One region of the Micromonospora coriariae genome, then DNA from elsewhere that is predicted to be linked to it. Evidence: riboswitches for the same ligand, from Rfam matches in the RefSeq annotation. Region 1 holds a riboswitch; the other holds the start of a gene.
The links. Region 1 has a riboswitch for ZMP and ZTP ahead of GA0070607_RS27605 (glycine hydroxymethyltransferase). Riboswitches for the same ligand answer to the same signal wherever they lie in the genome.
Positions count from the first base shown of each region.

Region 1 (7,037 bases):
CCCGCCGCAGCGGCCTCTCGGTGTGCTCGGCGAGCAGTTGGCCGAGCACGTGCCGGGCTTCGGCCGCCTTGGCCGGCTCCGGATTGTCCAGGCTGATCAGCGCCTTCCACAGCGCCCAGCCGCGCCCGCGCGCCCAGGTGGCCGAGTCGACGTCGAGCGCGTCGTGGAAGGCGGCCCTGCTCGGGCCGTGCAGCAGCGTCCAGGCGATCACGGTGTCGCAGGCGGGATCGCCGACACCACAGCAGCCGAAGTCGATGACGGCGGCCAACCGGCCGCCGCGGACCAGCAGGTTGCCGGCCGCGACGTCGCCGTGGAACCAGACCGGCGGCCCCGCCCAGTTGGCGTCGAGCGCGGCCTGCCACATGGCGGTGACCGCGTCGACGGGCAGCCGGTCGCGGTGCGCCCCGATCGCCGCACGCGTCTCGGCGTCGTAGGTGGCCAGCGGGCCGCCCCGCCACGCGCTGTGTGGGCCGGCCGCCGGGCCCCCGGTGGCGTCGACGCCCCGCAGCGCGCGCAGGAAACCGGCGAGGTCGGTGGCGAACCGGGTCAGGTCGTCGATCCGCTCGGGCCGCGCGGTCCGTCCGCCGATCCACCGGTAGACCGACCACGGGTACGGGTAGCCGGCGCCCGCCCGACCGTGGGCCAGCGGGGTGGGCACCTCCCGCGGCAGCCGTTCGCCGAGCACCGGCAGCCAGCGCTGTTCCTTGGCGACCTGGATTGCGTACCCCGCGCCGCTGGGCAGCCGCACGGTCATCGCGTCGCCCAGGTGGAAGGTGCGGTTGTCCCAGCCGCCGACCTCCACCGCGCGTACCGGCAGCTCGGCCCAGTGCGGGAACTGGTCGGCGACCAGGCGGCGGACCAGTGCCTCGTCGATCCGGCCGGCCACCGCCTCATCGGTGTCGGGTACGTCGGGGAGGTCCTGTGCGTCCATCCGCCCGAGCCTGCGGGGACCGGGTCAGGTCCGCAAACGGCTTTTACGCCGGACGCTGGGGTCGGTGGCGTGCTGAGCGCGACCACGGTCCGCTCGGCGTGCTGACCCACCGCGTTCACCGGATGGCAATGCGCGACGACCCGACTGCCGACGTCCTGCGTGGACGGTCATAATGGGCCGCATGGTTGCCTGGGAGTACGCCCTGCTCGTCCGCCGCTATCAGGGGCAGGGCCGCAATTTTCACGTCTCGTTCGTCTGGTACGCGCCGGACGGTTCCCGTAGGGACATCACCGCCTTCGGTGACACCGCCATCGCGCACCTCAATCGGGTCGGCCGGGAGGGCTGGGAACTGGTCTCCGCCGCGGAGGACGTGAACAACGTCCAGGGCAGCACCGAGGTCCACCGCTACCACCTCAAGCGCCCCCTGGCCTGAAACGCGCCCGCCGCGTACCTCCCGCCACCCCCACCCCCGCCCCCGCGCCCCGCCCCCGCCCCCGCGCCGCGCCCCGCGCCGCCCCGCGCGTCGATCTAGGGAGAATCGCCGCTGGTTGATCTCCAGCCGCAGCCATTTTCCCTAGATCGACGCGGTGGGCGGTCGGCGCGGCGCGGCGGCCGGCGGTCGGCGGGACGAGTCAGGTCAGGTCGACGGTGGGGTAGAGGGGGAACGGGGCCAGCAGGTCGGTGGCCTGGCGGGCGATCTTGTCGGCGAGGGCCGGGTCGAGGGTGTACTTGGCCTTCGAGGGGGTGCCGTCGGCGTTGGCGCCGGCCGTGGTCTGGGTGAGCACGGTGTGCATCAGCTCCGCCGTCTGGTCCATCTCCGCGGTGCCCAGGCCGCGGGTCGTCAGCGCCGGCGTGCCGATCCGGATGCCGGAGGTGTACCAGGCGCCGTTCGGGTCCTGCGGGACCGAGTTGCGGTTGGTGACGATGCCCGAGTCCAGCAGCGCCTGCTCGGCCTGCCGGCCGGTGAGCCCGTACCCGGACACGTCGATCAGCACCAGGTGGTTGTCGGTGCCGCCGGTGACCAGCTTCGCGCCCCGGCTCAGCAGCCCCTCCGCGAGGGCCTGCGCGTTGTCGACGATCCGCTGGGCGTAGTCGGCGAAGTCGGGGCGGCGGGCCTCGGCCAGGGCGACCGCCTTGGCGGCCATCACGTGCGGCAGCGGACCGCCGAGCACCATGGGGCAGCCCCGGTCCACCTGGTCGGCCAGCTCGGGCTGGCAGAGCACCATGCCGCCGCGCGGGCCGCGCAACGACTTGTGCGTGGTGGTGGTGACGATGTGCGCGTGCGGCACCGGGTCGAAGTCGCCGGTGAACACCTTGCCCGCCACCAGGCCCGCGAAGTGCGCCATGTCCACCATGAAGGTGGCGCCGACCGAGTCGGCGATCTCCCGCAGGATCCGGAAGTTCACCTTCCGGGGGTACGCCGAGTAGCCGCCGACCAGGATCAGCGGCTTGAACTCGCGGGCCACCTCGGCCACCCGGTCGTAGTCGATGAGGCCGGTCGCCGGGTCGGTGCCGTAGCTGCGCTGGTCGAACATCTTGCCGGAGATGTTCGGCCGGAAGCCGTGCGTGAGGTGGCCGCCGGCGTCCAGCGACATGCCGAGCATCCGCTGGTTGCCCAGCTCGCGGCGCAGCGCGAACCAGTCGGCCTCGGTGAGGTCGTTGACCTGGCGCACCTGCGCCTTCTTCAGCGCGGGGGACTCCACCCGGTCGGCCAGCACCGCCCAGAACGCGACCAGGTTGGCGTCGATGCCCGAGTGCGGCTGCACGTAGGCGTGCGCCGCGCCGAACAGCTCGCGGGCGTGCTCGGCGGCGAGCGCCTCGACGGTGTCGACGTTCTGGCAACCGGCGTAGAAGCGGCGCCCGACGGTGCCCTCGGCGTACTTGTCGCTGAACCAGTTGCCCATCGCGAGCAGGGTCGCCGGGGAGGCGTAGTTCTCGCTGGCGATGAGCTTGAGAGACTCCCGCTGATCGGTCAGCTCGGCGCCGATGGCGTCGGCCACCCGCGGCTCGACAGCCCGGATCACCTCGAGGGCACTCCGGAAAGCGGTGGACTCGGCGTTGCGCGACATGCGACCTCCTACAGACGTGCGGAAGGCCCAGGCGCTCGGCAAACGTCCTCGTGACGGGGCCGCTCCCCGATGGTTCTCCATCCCCACGCGCCAGTAACGGCCCGGGCCGATCCTACCGGCCCGGTCCGGGCCCGCCCGGCCGACCTCCGGACACGACCCGCCGAGGTGGTTGGGCCGGCCGTGGCAGGGCAATCGGTAGGGGTCTGCCGCGCCGGTGCGGGTGCGGCCGCCGTCCGCACGAGAGGAGTCGACACCATGACCACACCGACCACCGAGCGTCCGCTCGCCGTGGTGACCGGGGCGTCCAGCGGGATCGGGTACGAGTTGGCCGCGCAGTTCGCCGAGCACGGCTTCGACCTGGTCATCGCCGCCGAGGACGACGGCATCACGACGGTGGCGGAGAAGCTGCGGCGCGACGGCGGCCCGCAGGTCCAGCCGGTACGTGTCGACCTGGCCCGCGAGCAGGGTGTGCAGGAGTTGGTGGCGGCCGTCGCCGCGACCGGGCGCCCGCTGGACGCGCTGGCACTCAACGCCGGCCGGGGCGCCGGCGGCGCCTTCGTCGGCGGCACCGACCTGCGTGACGAGCTCGAGATCGTCGACCTGAACGTGCGCTCGACTGTGCACCTGGCCAAGCGGCTGCTGCCGGGAATGGTCGAGCGGGGCGCGGGCCGGGTGCTGTTCACCTCCTCGATCGCCTCCACCATGCCCGGGCCGTTCCAGGCGGTCTACAACGCGTCGAAGTCGTTCGTGCAGTCCTTCGCCGAGGCGCTGCGCAACGAGCTGAAGGACAGCGGCGTCACGGTGACCTCACTGATGCCCGGTCCGACCGACACCGGGTTCTTCGACCGGGCCGACATGGAGGACACCCGGGTGGGCTCGGGGAAGAAGGACGACCCGGCGAAGGTCGCCGCGCAGGGCTTCGCCGCGTTGATGAAGGGCGATCAGACGGTCACCACGGGTTCGCTGATGAACAAGGTGCAGACCGCGGTCGGCAAGGTCGTCCCGGACAAGCTCAAGTCCGAGCAGCACCGCCGGATGGCCGAGCCGGGCTCGGGCGACTGAGCGCGGCACCGCCCCGACCGGGGTGGCGCACGACGAAGGGCCCGGCGGTGCCGGGCCCTTCGTCGTACACGGTGGTTCAGGCGGTCACCGCGTCGATCGCCTTCTTGATCGCCTTCGGCTCGCCGGGGGTACGCGGCGCGTCCGCGCGCAGCGCGATCATCTTCTCGCCGATCTCCTGGAGCTGCTTGCGACCCAGTGCCTCGCGCACCTTGGGGAACCACTCCTGCTCCTCCTCCTCGACGTGGTGCGTGACGTTCTCGATCAGCACCGTCGTCTTGGCGTTGAAGCGCTCGTCCTCGGCGTCCATGCTGGCCAGCTCGAAGCAGAGCAGGTCGGCCACGTGGTGCTCCTCGTACGACTCGAGGATGTCGTCCTCCAGGTCGGGCAGGAGCCGGCGGACCTCCGGGTACATCACCTCGTTCTCCAGGTAGGTGTGCACGGTCAGGGCCTCCAGGATCTGGCCCACCAGCTTCTGTCGCTGACTCGCCGGCCCCTCCTCGGCATCCTGGAAAGCCTTGAACAGGCGGCGCATCTCCTTGTGGTCCTCTTTGAGCAGGACGATGGCATCGGTCGACACCGGCATGACCTCCCTGGATCTCGTCTGGTGTCGATCCCGTACCCGGGGGGTGAACTGCGGAAACTGGGTTACCTCGAACGGGTGGGGCCCGGTGCCGAAGCGCCGGGCCCCACCCTTGCCGCACAGTTGGTCAGCGGACCACGTCGTACGCGCTCACCATGCCCGCCCCGTAGAAGCCGTTCCGCGCCCCGCCGGAGCAGGTCGCGTCGTAGGCGGCACCCAGCAGCGGGACCGGGTTGTAGACACCCGCGGGGCAGCTCTGCGCCTGGGCGGTGCGCTCCAGGAACGACGCCAGCTGGCCCGGGGACATGCCCGGGTGGGCCGAGGCCGCCAGCGCCGCGACGCCGGCGACGTGCGGGCCGGACATGGAGGTGCCCTGCTTGTAGCCCCAGCCGTTGGTCCGTGTCGCCGTGTTGAAGGTGGTGGACAGGATGCCGTCGGTCAGCGTCGACTGGGCACCCTGGGTGCGGAACCGGGTGTCACCACCCGGAGCGGTGACGTCCACGACACCCTGGCCGTACGAGGAGTAGTAGCTCTTCTCCCCGGTCGGGCCCACCGCCGAGACGGTCACCACGCCTGCCGCCTCGGCCGGTAGGTCGAGGCAGGCGCTGTTGATGTCGCGCACCTCGGGCGTCCCGTTGTTCGGGCTGCCCACGTCGACCGTCTTGTGCGCCAGGTCGACGTTGGAGTTGCCCGCGGACGCGACGTTGAGCACGCCCTTGCTGTGCGAGTAGCGGATGGCACGCTGCACGGCCTGCCACACCGGGCGCTGGCGCGCGTCGTTGCGGCAGTTGAACTCCCACGGGTCGATGTAGTAGCTGTTGTTCGTGACCTTCATGCCGTGCTCGGCGGCCCAGAGGAAGCCGCAGACCGCCGCCTCGGGGTAGATGAATCCGTCGTTGTTGACCACCTTGACGGCGGCCACCTTGACGCCCGGCGCGACGCCGGTGACGCCGACGCCGTTGATGGCGGCGGCGATGGTGCCCGCCACGTGGGTGCCGTGGTCGGAGGTGGTCGGGTTCCAGGCCGCCTCGGTGGTGTCGACGACGCCGCCAAGACAGGACGTGCTCTTGTCCTTGGCGATCTGGCTGGCCAGGTCGGGGTGACTGGAGGAGATGCCGCTGTCCAGCACGCCCACCACCACGTCGGCGCTTCCGGTGGTGACGGCGTGGGCCTGCGGAACGCCGATCATCGGCATGTCCCACTGCTGGCCGAACAGGGGCTCGGCGGTCGGGTCACCGGTGGCGCCGGCGAGGTCGGCGGCGGAGACCTCCACGGTCTCGCCCTCGTCGAGAGCGGTGCCGAGCCCGGTGGTCGCGGCGACCGACTCGACTCCGGCTCCCGCCACCTCGGTGGCGAAGTCGGGGTTGCTGGAGCGGGCGACGAGCACACCAATCTGCTGGTAGCTGGCCATCACGGTGCCCTTGGCGGCGGCCACCCGGGCAGCGGCCCTGTCGTTGGCCGCGCCCTGCGGGGCGAGGACCAGGAACGTCGTGTCCGGGCCGACGGCCGCGGCCGGTGATGGTGCGCCGGTGACGGCGAGACCGACCCCGAGGGTCACCGCGGACGCGGCGGCCAGTGTCTTGTTGCGGAGGTTCTTCACGCGGACTCCCAGGAGCGGGGATCGACCGGTGCGCTCCCGGGCGGGGAGCGAGCGGCCGAGGGCGGGCGGGATGCCCGTCTCTGGTAGTCGAGCGCAGACGGCGGGTGTGGCGTTACACACACCCCGGCGAGCGGGACGAAAGGTGTCAGACCGTGGCCAGGGTGCGGGGGATCTCGTCGAGCAGTTCCCGGGCCAGGAAGCCGATCCGGCCATGCCGGGGGATCAGCCGCTGGCCGCTCACCGCGTGCGCGAACGCCGCCCAGCAGGCGGCCTGCGCCGGCTCGGCTCCCCGGGAGAGCAGCCCGGCCAGCAGCCCGGCGAGCACGTCCCCGCTGCCCGAGGTGCCCAGCCCGGCGTCGCCGCTCTCCTCGCGCCAGCGCCGCCCGTCCGGGGTGGCCAGGTGCCCGTGGAGCGAGACGACCGCCTCGTACCGGACGGCCAGCTCGGCGGCCTCGGCGTCCAGGTCGTCGCCCGGGTCCCGGCCGAGCAGGTGCCCGGCCTCGGTGACGTTCGGGGTCAGCACCACGGGTCGCCCCGAGCCGACCAGCAGTTCCGGCTCGTGGCTGAGCGCACCCAGGGCGTACGCGTCGAGCACCAGCGGGGTGCGCGGTCCCGCCGCGTCCAGGACCAGGCGCAGCAGCTCCCGCGTCTCGTCGATCCCCTTCAGCCCCGGCCCGAGAGCCACCACGTCGGCATGACCGATCAACTCGCCGAGCTGGCCGTCCCCGTCGGCGGCGACCGCGCCGGTCCGGGTCTCCGGCAGCCCGATCACCAGCGCCTCGGGCACCTGGACGC
Region 1 is NZ_LT607412.1:5,958,043-5,965,079, forward strand. It holds gene GA0070607_RS27590 (aminoglycoside phosphotransferase family protein) at 1-931, opposite strand, end outside; gene GA0070607_RS27595 (hypothetical protein) at 1,104-1,364, shown strand; gene GA0070607_RS27605 (glycine hydroxymethyltransferase) at 1,564-3,000, opposite strand; ZMP/ZTP riboswitch at 3,019-3,108, opposite strand; gene GA0070607_RS27610 (SDR family NAD(P)-dependent oxidoreductase) at 3,256-4,062, shown strand; gene GA0070607_RS27615 (hemerythrin domain-containing protein) at 4,139-4,639, opposite strand; gene GA0070607_RS27620 (S8 family peptidase) at 4,770-6,242, opposite strand; gene GA0070607_RS27625 (NAD(P)H-hydrate dehydratase) at 6,388-7,037, opposite strand, start outside.

Region 2 (7,037 bases), 1.9 Mb from region 1:
GATCGGGGCGTCCAGGGCCTTGGCGCCGATCGCCGGGTCGATCTCCGGGAACGTGAAGAAGTCGAGGTCGTCCTGCTCCTCGTTGCTGAACTGCTGGCCGACGAAGAGACCGAGCAGGTACATGCCGCTCTTCTTCTGCTGCAGCGACTGAGCCGCCTCCTGCCAGGTGCGGCCGAGGCTGTCCGGCTGGTGCAGGGGGAGCAGGCCGGCCCAGGTGTCGAAGACCTTCTTGACCTTGTCGGAGGTCCAGGCCTCCTTGCCGGCCATCAGGTCGATGTGGAACTGGTAGCCGTTGACCCGCAGGTTCAGGATGTCGAAGGTGCCCATCGCCGGCCAGCCGTCCTTGTCGGCGAAGGCGATCGGGGTCAGGCCGTCCTTCTTCATCTGAGCGGCGAGGGTGGTGAAGTCGTCGAGGGTCTTCGGCGTCTGGTAGCCGTGCTGCTGCCAGACCGACTTGCGGTAAAAGACGGCCCACGGGTAGTACGACGCCGGAACGAAGTACTGCTTGCCGTCGTCCCCGGTGGACGCCTTCTTGAAGGCGTCCGAGTAGCCGGAGAGCTTGCCCCACACGTCGCTGATGTCGCTGGCCAGGCCCTTCTGGGCGAAGAAGCGCATCCGGTAGCCGGCGAACCAGGTGAACACGTCGTCCGGCTTGCCCTGCAGGTAGTTGTTGATGTTCTCCTGGAACGTGTTGTGGTCGACCGTGTTCACCGCGACCTGGATGCCGGACGACGTCTTGAAACCGTCCGTGACCTTGGCGACGACGTCCTTCGGCTTCGGGTCGGACTGGTTCGAGCCGAGGGACACGTCCTTCGACTCGGACCCACCGGAGTCGTCGCCGCAGCCGGCGAGCAGGCCAGTGCCGAGCAGCGCGCCCGTGCCGGCCGCGCCGGCCAGCAGCGAGCGTCGGTTGATGCCGGCTACGGAGGGCGGTACGAGCCGAGCCAGGTACTCGGCTTGGGATCGGGGACGGGACATCTGTGCCTCCTGCGGATGAAGAGGTGCTACGCCCAAGGGCCGTCGGGGGTGGTGAAGGCAGGTTCGACGCTGTGAATGCACATCTGGATCCCACGAGAATCCACAATGGCAAACACGAATGGCCATTGGGGCCTCAAGCTACCCGTCCGCCGGGCGCTGTCAAGAGGGCAATTCGCCTCCCAGAACCCAGTCGTGACACGGCCGTTACGTGGTAAACGTTGGAAAAGAAATCGATGTTGGAACCTGTTGACTTCCGTGGGCTGCCGGGTGCAACCTCAGCTGTCATGCGGCGATGGCAGGGCGACGGCATCTATTTCGGCGGCGACTACAACCCCGAGCAGTGGCCCGAGCAGACCTGGTCCGAGGACGTCGAGCTGATGCGTAGGGCCGGGGTCAACCTGGTCTCCGTCGGCATCTTCTCGTGGGCTCTGCTGGAGCCCACCCCCGGCCGGTTCGAGTTCGGCTGGCTGGATCGGGTGCTGGCCCTGCTGCACGACGGCGGCATCCAGGTCGACCTGGCCACCGCCACCGCCAGCCCGCCTCCGTGGCTGGCCCGCGCGTACCCGGAGACGTTGCCCCGCCGGTCCGACGGCGCGATCCTCTGGCCGGGCGGGCGGCAGGCGTACTGCCCCAGCTCCCCGGTGTTCCGGGAGCGGTCGCTGGAGCTGGTACGCGCGGTCGCCGACCGGTACGCCGAGCACCCGGCGGTGGTGATGTGGCACGTCTCCAACGAGCTGGGCTGCCATAACGTGCACTGCTACTGCGACGTCAGCGCCGAGGCGTTCCGGGGCTGGCTGCGCGAGCGCTACGGCGACCTGGACCGGCTCAACGACGCCTGGGGCACCGCGTTCTGGAGCCAGCGCTACGGCGACTGGGCCGAGATCAACCCGCCGCGCACCGCGCCGACCTTCGCCAACCCCACGCAGCAGCTGGACTTCCTGCGCTTCTCCTCCGACGAGCAACGGGCCCAACTGCGCGCCGAACGCGAGCTGTTGAAGACGCTGGTCCGTCAGCCGGTGACCACCAACTTCATGATCGGCACCGGGATCAAGCACATGGACTACCACTCGTGGGCCGACGACGTGGACCTGATCTCCAACGACCACTACCTCACCGCCGCCGACCCGCAGGCGCACCTCGGGCTGGCCCTCTCCGCCGACCACACCCGCGGCGTGGCGGGCGGTGATCCGTGGCTGCTGATGGAGCACTCCACCAGCGCGGTGAACTGGCAGCCGCGCAACGTGGCGAAGCTGCCGGGGCAGCTGCGCCGCAACAGCCTGGCGCACGTCGCCCGGGGCGCCGACGGGGTGCTGTTCTTCCAGTGGCGGGCCTCCCGGGCCGGCGCCGAGAAGTTCCACTCCGCGCTGGTGCCGCACGCCGGGCCGGAGACCAAGGTGTTCCACGAGGTCTGCCAGCTCGGCGCGGACCTCAAGGCACTGGCCGAGGTACGCGGCAGCCGGGTGGACGCCGAGGTGGCGATCCTGTTCGACTGGGAGGCGTGGTGGGGTGTCGAGTTGGACTCGCACCCCAGCGTGGACGTCCGCTACGCCGACCGGTTGACCGCCCTGTACGGCGCGCTGTGGCGGGCCGGCGTGACCGCCGACATCGTCCACCCGTCCGCCGACCTCAGCGGCTACCGGCTGGTCCTGGCACCCACCCTCTACCTGGTCCGCGATGCCGACGTCGACGCGCTGCGCCGGTTCGTCGAGGCCGGCGGCACCGCGGCGATCACCTACTTCAGCGGCATCGTGGACGAGAATGACCACATCCGGCTGGGCGGCTACCCGGGCGCGTTCCGGGAGCTGCTCGGCGTACGGACCGAGGAGTTCTTCCCGTTGCGCGAGGGCGAGCAGGTGCGGCTGGACGACGGCAGCACGGCCGACGTGTGGACCGAGTGGCTGCACCCGGTGGGCGCCGAGGTCCTCGCCTCGTACACCGATGGGCCGCTGCCGGGCGTGCCGGCGCTGACCCGGCACCCGGTCGGCGCGGGCGCCGCCTGGTACGTCGGCACCCGGCTGGACGAGCCGGCCACCGATCGGCTGGTCGCCCGGCTGGTCGACGAGGCGGGCGTCCGCCCGGCGGTGCGGGCGCCCGTGGGGGTGGAGGTGGTCCGGCGCCGCGACGGTGAGCGAAGCTGGCTGTTCGCGATCAACCACACCGAGAGCGAGGTACGGCTCGCGGTGACCGGCACCGAGTTGTTGAGCGAAGCACGGTGCGCCGGTGAGCTGACAGTGCCGGCCGGCGAGGTGGCGGTGGTCCGGGAGGACCGGGTCGACGGACCGGCCTGACCCGGTGACAGTCACGGCGCGAAGGAGGTTCCCCAGGTGCTCGCCCAGCAGCGGCAGACCGCCATTCTCGATCTGATCCGCCAGCGTGGCGGCGTACGGGTGAGCCAGCTCGTCAGCCGGTTCGGCGTGTCCGACATGACGATCCGGCGCGACCTGGAGGTGCTGGCCGAACGCGGGCTGGTGGACAAGGTGCACGGCGGCGCGACGCTGGCCGGTCCGGGCTCCGCCGAGGAGCCCGGCTTCGCCGCGAAGTCGATCCGCCAGCAGGCGGAGAAGCGGGCCATCGCCGAGCGGGCGGCGACCATGGTGGAGCCGGGGATGGCCATCGCGCTCTCCGCCGGCACCACCACCGCCGCGCTGGCCACGCTGCTCTCCGACGTACGAGGGCTGACCGTGGTGACCAACTCGATCCCGGTGGCCGACGCGCTCTACCAGAATCCGCGCGCCGACCAGACGGTGGTGCTCACCGGCGGCATCCGTACTCCGTCGGACGCGCTGACCGGGCCGGTGGCCGAGGCGGCGATCAGCGCGCTCAACGTCGACCTGCTCTTCCTCGGCGTGCACGGGCTCAGCCCACGGACCGGCTTCACCACGCCGAACCTGCTGGAGGCCGGCGTGAACCGCTGCCTGATCGGCGCCGCCCGCCGGCTGGTGGTGCTCGCCGACCACACCAAGTGGGAGACCATCGGCATCGCCACCATCGCCCCGTTGGAGGCCGCCGACGTGCTGATCACCGACGTCGGGCTGCCGGCGGAGGCACGTACCGCGATCGGCGAGCAGGTCGGCGAGCTGATCGTCGTCCAGGCCGGCTGACGGCCCGACCGCTGGCCACGGGCCCGGCCGGTTGGCCCGGTGCCCGGTTCGTCGGGCAGAATGGGCGGCGACGCGACTGGCGGCACCTGGGATGGCAGAACCATCGGGGAGCTCATCGCGGGGGTCGACCGCCTGGGCTTCCGCGCCGAGGAGAGCCATGCCGTCAACCGATGAGCAGACCACCCCGCGCACTGCCACCCTGCTGCCGGGTCAGCCGGTGGCCGACGCGGTCCTCGCCGACGTTGCCGAGCGGGTGGCCGTGCTCCGCGCCGCGGGCGTCGTCCCGGCCCTGGCCACCGTTCTGGTCGGCGACGATGACGCCAGTGCCGGCTACATCGGCATCAAGCAGCGCCAGGCCGCCCAGCTGGGCTTCGCCTCGCCGCACCGCCACCTGCCCGCCGATGCCACGCAGGAACAACTCCACGAGGTGATCGCCGCCTTCAACGCCGATCCCGCCGTGCACGGCATCCTCGTGCAGTACCCGGTCCCCGACCACCTGGACTACGACGCGGCCTTGCAGAGGATCGACCCGGACAAGGACGTCGACGGCATGCATCCGCTGAACCTGGGTCGGCTCGCACTCGGGCTGCCGGGTCCGGTGCCCTGCACGCCGGCCGGCATCGAGGCGTTGCTGGCCCACCACGGCATTCCGGTCTCCGGACGCGAGGTGGTCATCCTCGGGCGGGGCGCCACGCTCGGGCGGCCACTCGCGACCCTCCTAGCCCAGAAGCGCCCCACCGCCAACGCGGCCGTCACGGTCGTGCACACCGGCGTCGCGGACTGGCCCCGGTACACCCGCCGAGCCGACATCCTGATCGCCGCCGCCGGCGTACCCGGCATCATCCAGCCCGAGCACGTCAAGCCGGGGGCCGTCGTCATCGGCGGTGGCGTGCGGTACGCGGGCCGGCGGCTGCTGCCGGACGTCGACGAGACGTGCGCGGAGGTCGCCGGGGCGATCACCCCCCGAGTCGGCGGGGTGGGCCCCACCACTGTGGCCATGCTCTTCCGCAACGCCGTCGCCGCCGCCGAGCGTCAGGTTGGCTAGGCCCTAGGGAGCGTCGGCAGGCAGACATGGTCCGCACTGGCACCCTTCCTGGTGGCGGCATTAGTTGATCGACTCGGTATCGCGGATATCGGGGTTTCCGCCGACCGGGATACCCCGATATCGCTGATGTCGAGTGGATCAACAACGGAAGGTGTGGGGTTTCAGGCTTCCCCGGGGAGACGTTGCTCGATGAGGACCTGGACGCCGTCGAGGATCCGTTGCAGGCCGAACTGGTACAGCCAGTCCCGGTCGGCCTCGGGGTCGTCGGTTGTGGCGAAGCCGCCGCCGCTGAACGCGGCCATCAGTGCGGGGAACCGGGCCGGATCGATGATCCGGGTGAAGAGCGTCTCGTAAGGGTCGGCATCGGCGATCGCGGTGGGCGCACCGGCCGCGTGGAACGTCAGGTCGGCGAAGCTGTGTGCCTGGATGAGCAGGATGGCCGACACCTTCTCGTTCTCGTCGAGCGGAGTCGGGCCCAGGGCGCGGAGGCCGTACTCGAACCAGCTGAGCTGGTGCGGGGTGGCGGGCGGGCCGAACATCGACAGCGTCTGCAGGATCCACGGGTGGCTGCGGAGCTTCCGGACCGCCGCCCAGGCCCAGCGGTCCAGGTCCGACCGCCAGCCCTGGCCCGTCAACAGGTCCGCCGGCGGGGGGCCGACGGCGGCGTCCTGCATGTGCAGGATCAGCTCTTCCTTGTTCGCGACGTGCCGGTAGAGCGACATCGTGGTGAACCCGAGGCTCTTGGCGACCCGGCTCATCGACACGGCGACGAGGCCGTCGGTGTCGGCTACCTCGATCGCGGCGCCGACGATGCGCGCCAGCGACAGCCCCTCCCGTGCCTCCGGGGCGGGCTTGGCCGTCCAGACCGCCTCGAGCGGTGACATCGCGCGTTCCATGAGGGGTTGATCCTATACCTGGTGTATGGCATACACTCGGTTTATGGCATACACAGTTGAACTTGAATCAGTCACGAAGCGGTTCGGCGGTATCGCCGTACTCGATGGGGTTGACCTGCGGGTCGACCGCGGCAGCGTCGCGGCGCTGCTGGGGCCGAACGGGGCCGGAAAGACGACGGCGGTGAAGGTGCTCTCCACGCTGCTGCGTCCAGACGGCGGCCGGGCGGTGGTGGCCGGGCACGACGTCGTGTCCGCGCCGGCGGCGGTGCGCCGCTCGATCAGCCTCACCGGCCAGTACGCGGCGGTCGACGAGATGCTGACCGGCCGCGAGAACCTGGTCCTCATGGGTCGGTTACGCCACTTGACCAGGGCTGCGGCGCGGGCCCGAGCCGACGAACTGCTCGACCGCTTCGAGCTGGCCGCGGCCGGCGGGCGGCGGGTGTCGACCTACTCCGGGGGCATGGCCCGCCGGCTGGACATCGCGCTGAGCCTCGTCGTCGAGCCTCGGGTCCTGTTCCTCGACGAGCCGACCACCGGGCTGGACCCGCGCAGCCGCCGCGACGTCTGGGGCTCGATCGGGGAGTTGGCCGCTGCCGGCGTCACCGTCCTGCTGACCACCCAGTACCTGGAGGAGGCGGACCGGCTGGCGGACCGGATCACCGTGCTGAACGGCGGCCGGGTCGTGGCCGAGGGAACCGCCGAGCAGCTCAAGGCCCGGATCGGCGGCGAGACGGCGCAGCTCTTCCTTCCCGACGCCGGTACGCTCGCCCGCGCCGTGCCGCTACTCGCCGCGACCGCGGTACCCATCCGGGAGGACGCGGAGACGCTGTCCGTGCACGTTCCCACCGACGGCAGCGCGGCGGCAGTGCGGGACCTGCTCGGCCTGCTCCACGCCCGGGGCGTCGAGGTGGAGCGGCTCGCGTTGCACCGGCCCACGCTCGATGAGGTGTTCCTCGCACTGACCGAGCAGCCGCTGACCGAGCAGCCGCTGACCGAGCAGCCGCAGGGCGGCCAGCC
Region 2 is NZ_LT607412.1:914,298-921,334, reverse strand. It holds gene GA0070607_RS04250 (ABC transporter substrate-binding protein) at 1-978, opposite strand, end outside; gene GA0070607_RS04245 (beta-galactosidase) at 1,263-3,266, shown strand; gene GA0070607_RS04240 (DeoR/GlpR family DNA-binding transcription regulator) at 3,303-4,079, shown strand; ZMP/ZTP riboswitch at 4,142-4,224, shown strand; gene GA0070607_RS04235 (bifunctional 5,10-methylenetetrahydrofolate dehydrogenase/5,10-methenyltetrahydrofolate cyclohydrolase) at 4,237-5,124, shown strand; gene GA0070607_RS04230 (TetR/AcrR family transcriptional regulator) at 5,286-6,008, opposite strand; gene GA0070607_RS04225 (ATP-binding cassette domain-containing protein) at 6,064-7,037, shown strand, end outside.
Region 2: another riboswitch for ZMP and ZTP. It lies ahead of GA0070607_RS04235 (bifunctional 5,10-methylenetetrahydrofolate dehydrogenase/5,10-methenyltetrahydrofolate cyclohydrolase); the one in region 1 lies ahead of GA0070607_RS27605 (glycine hydroxymethyltransferase).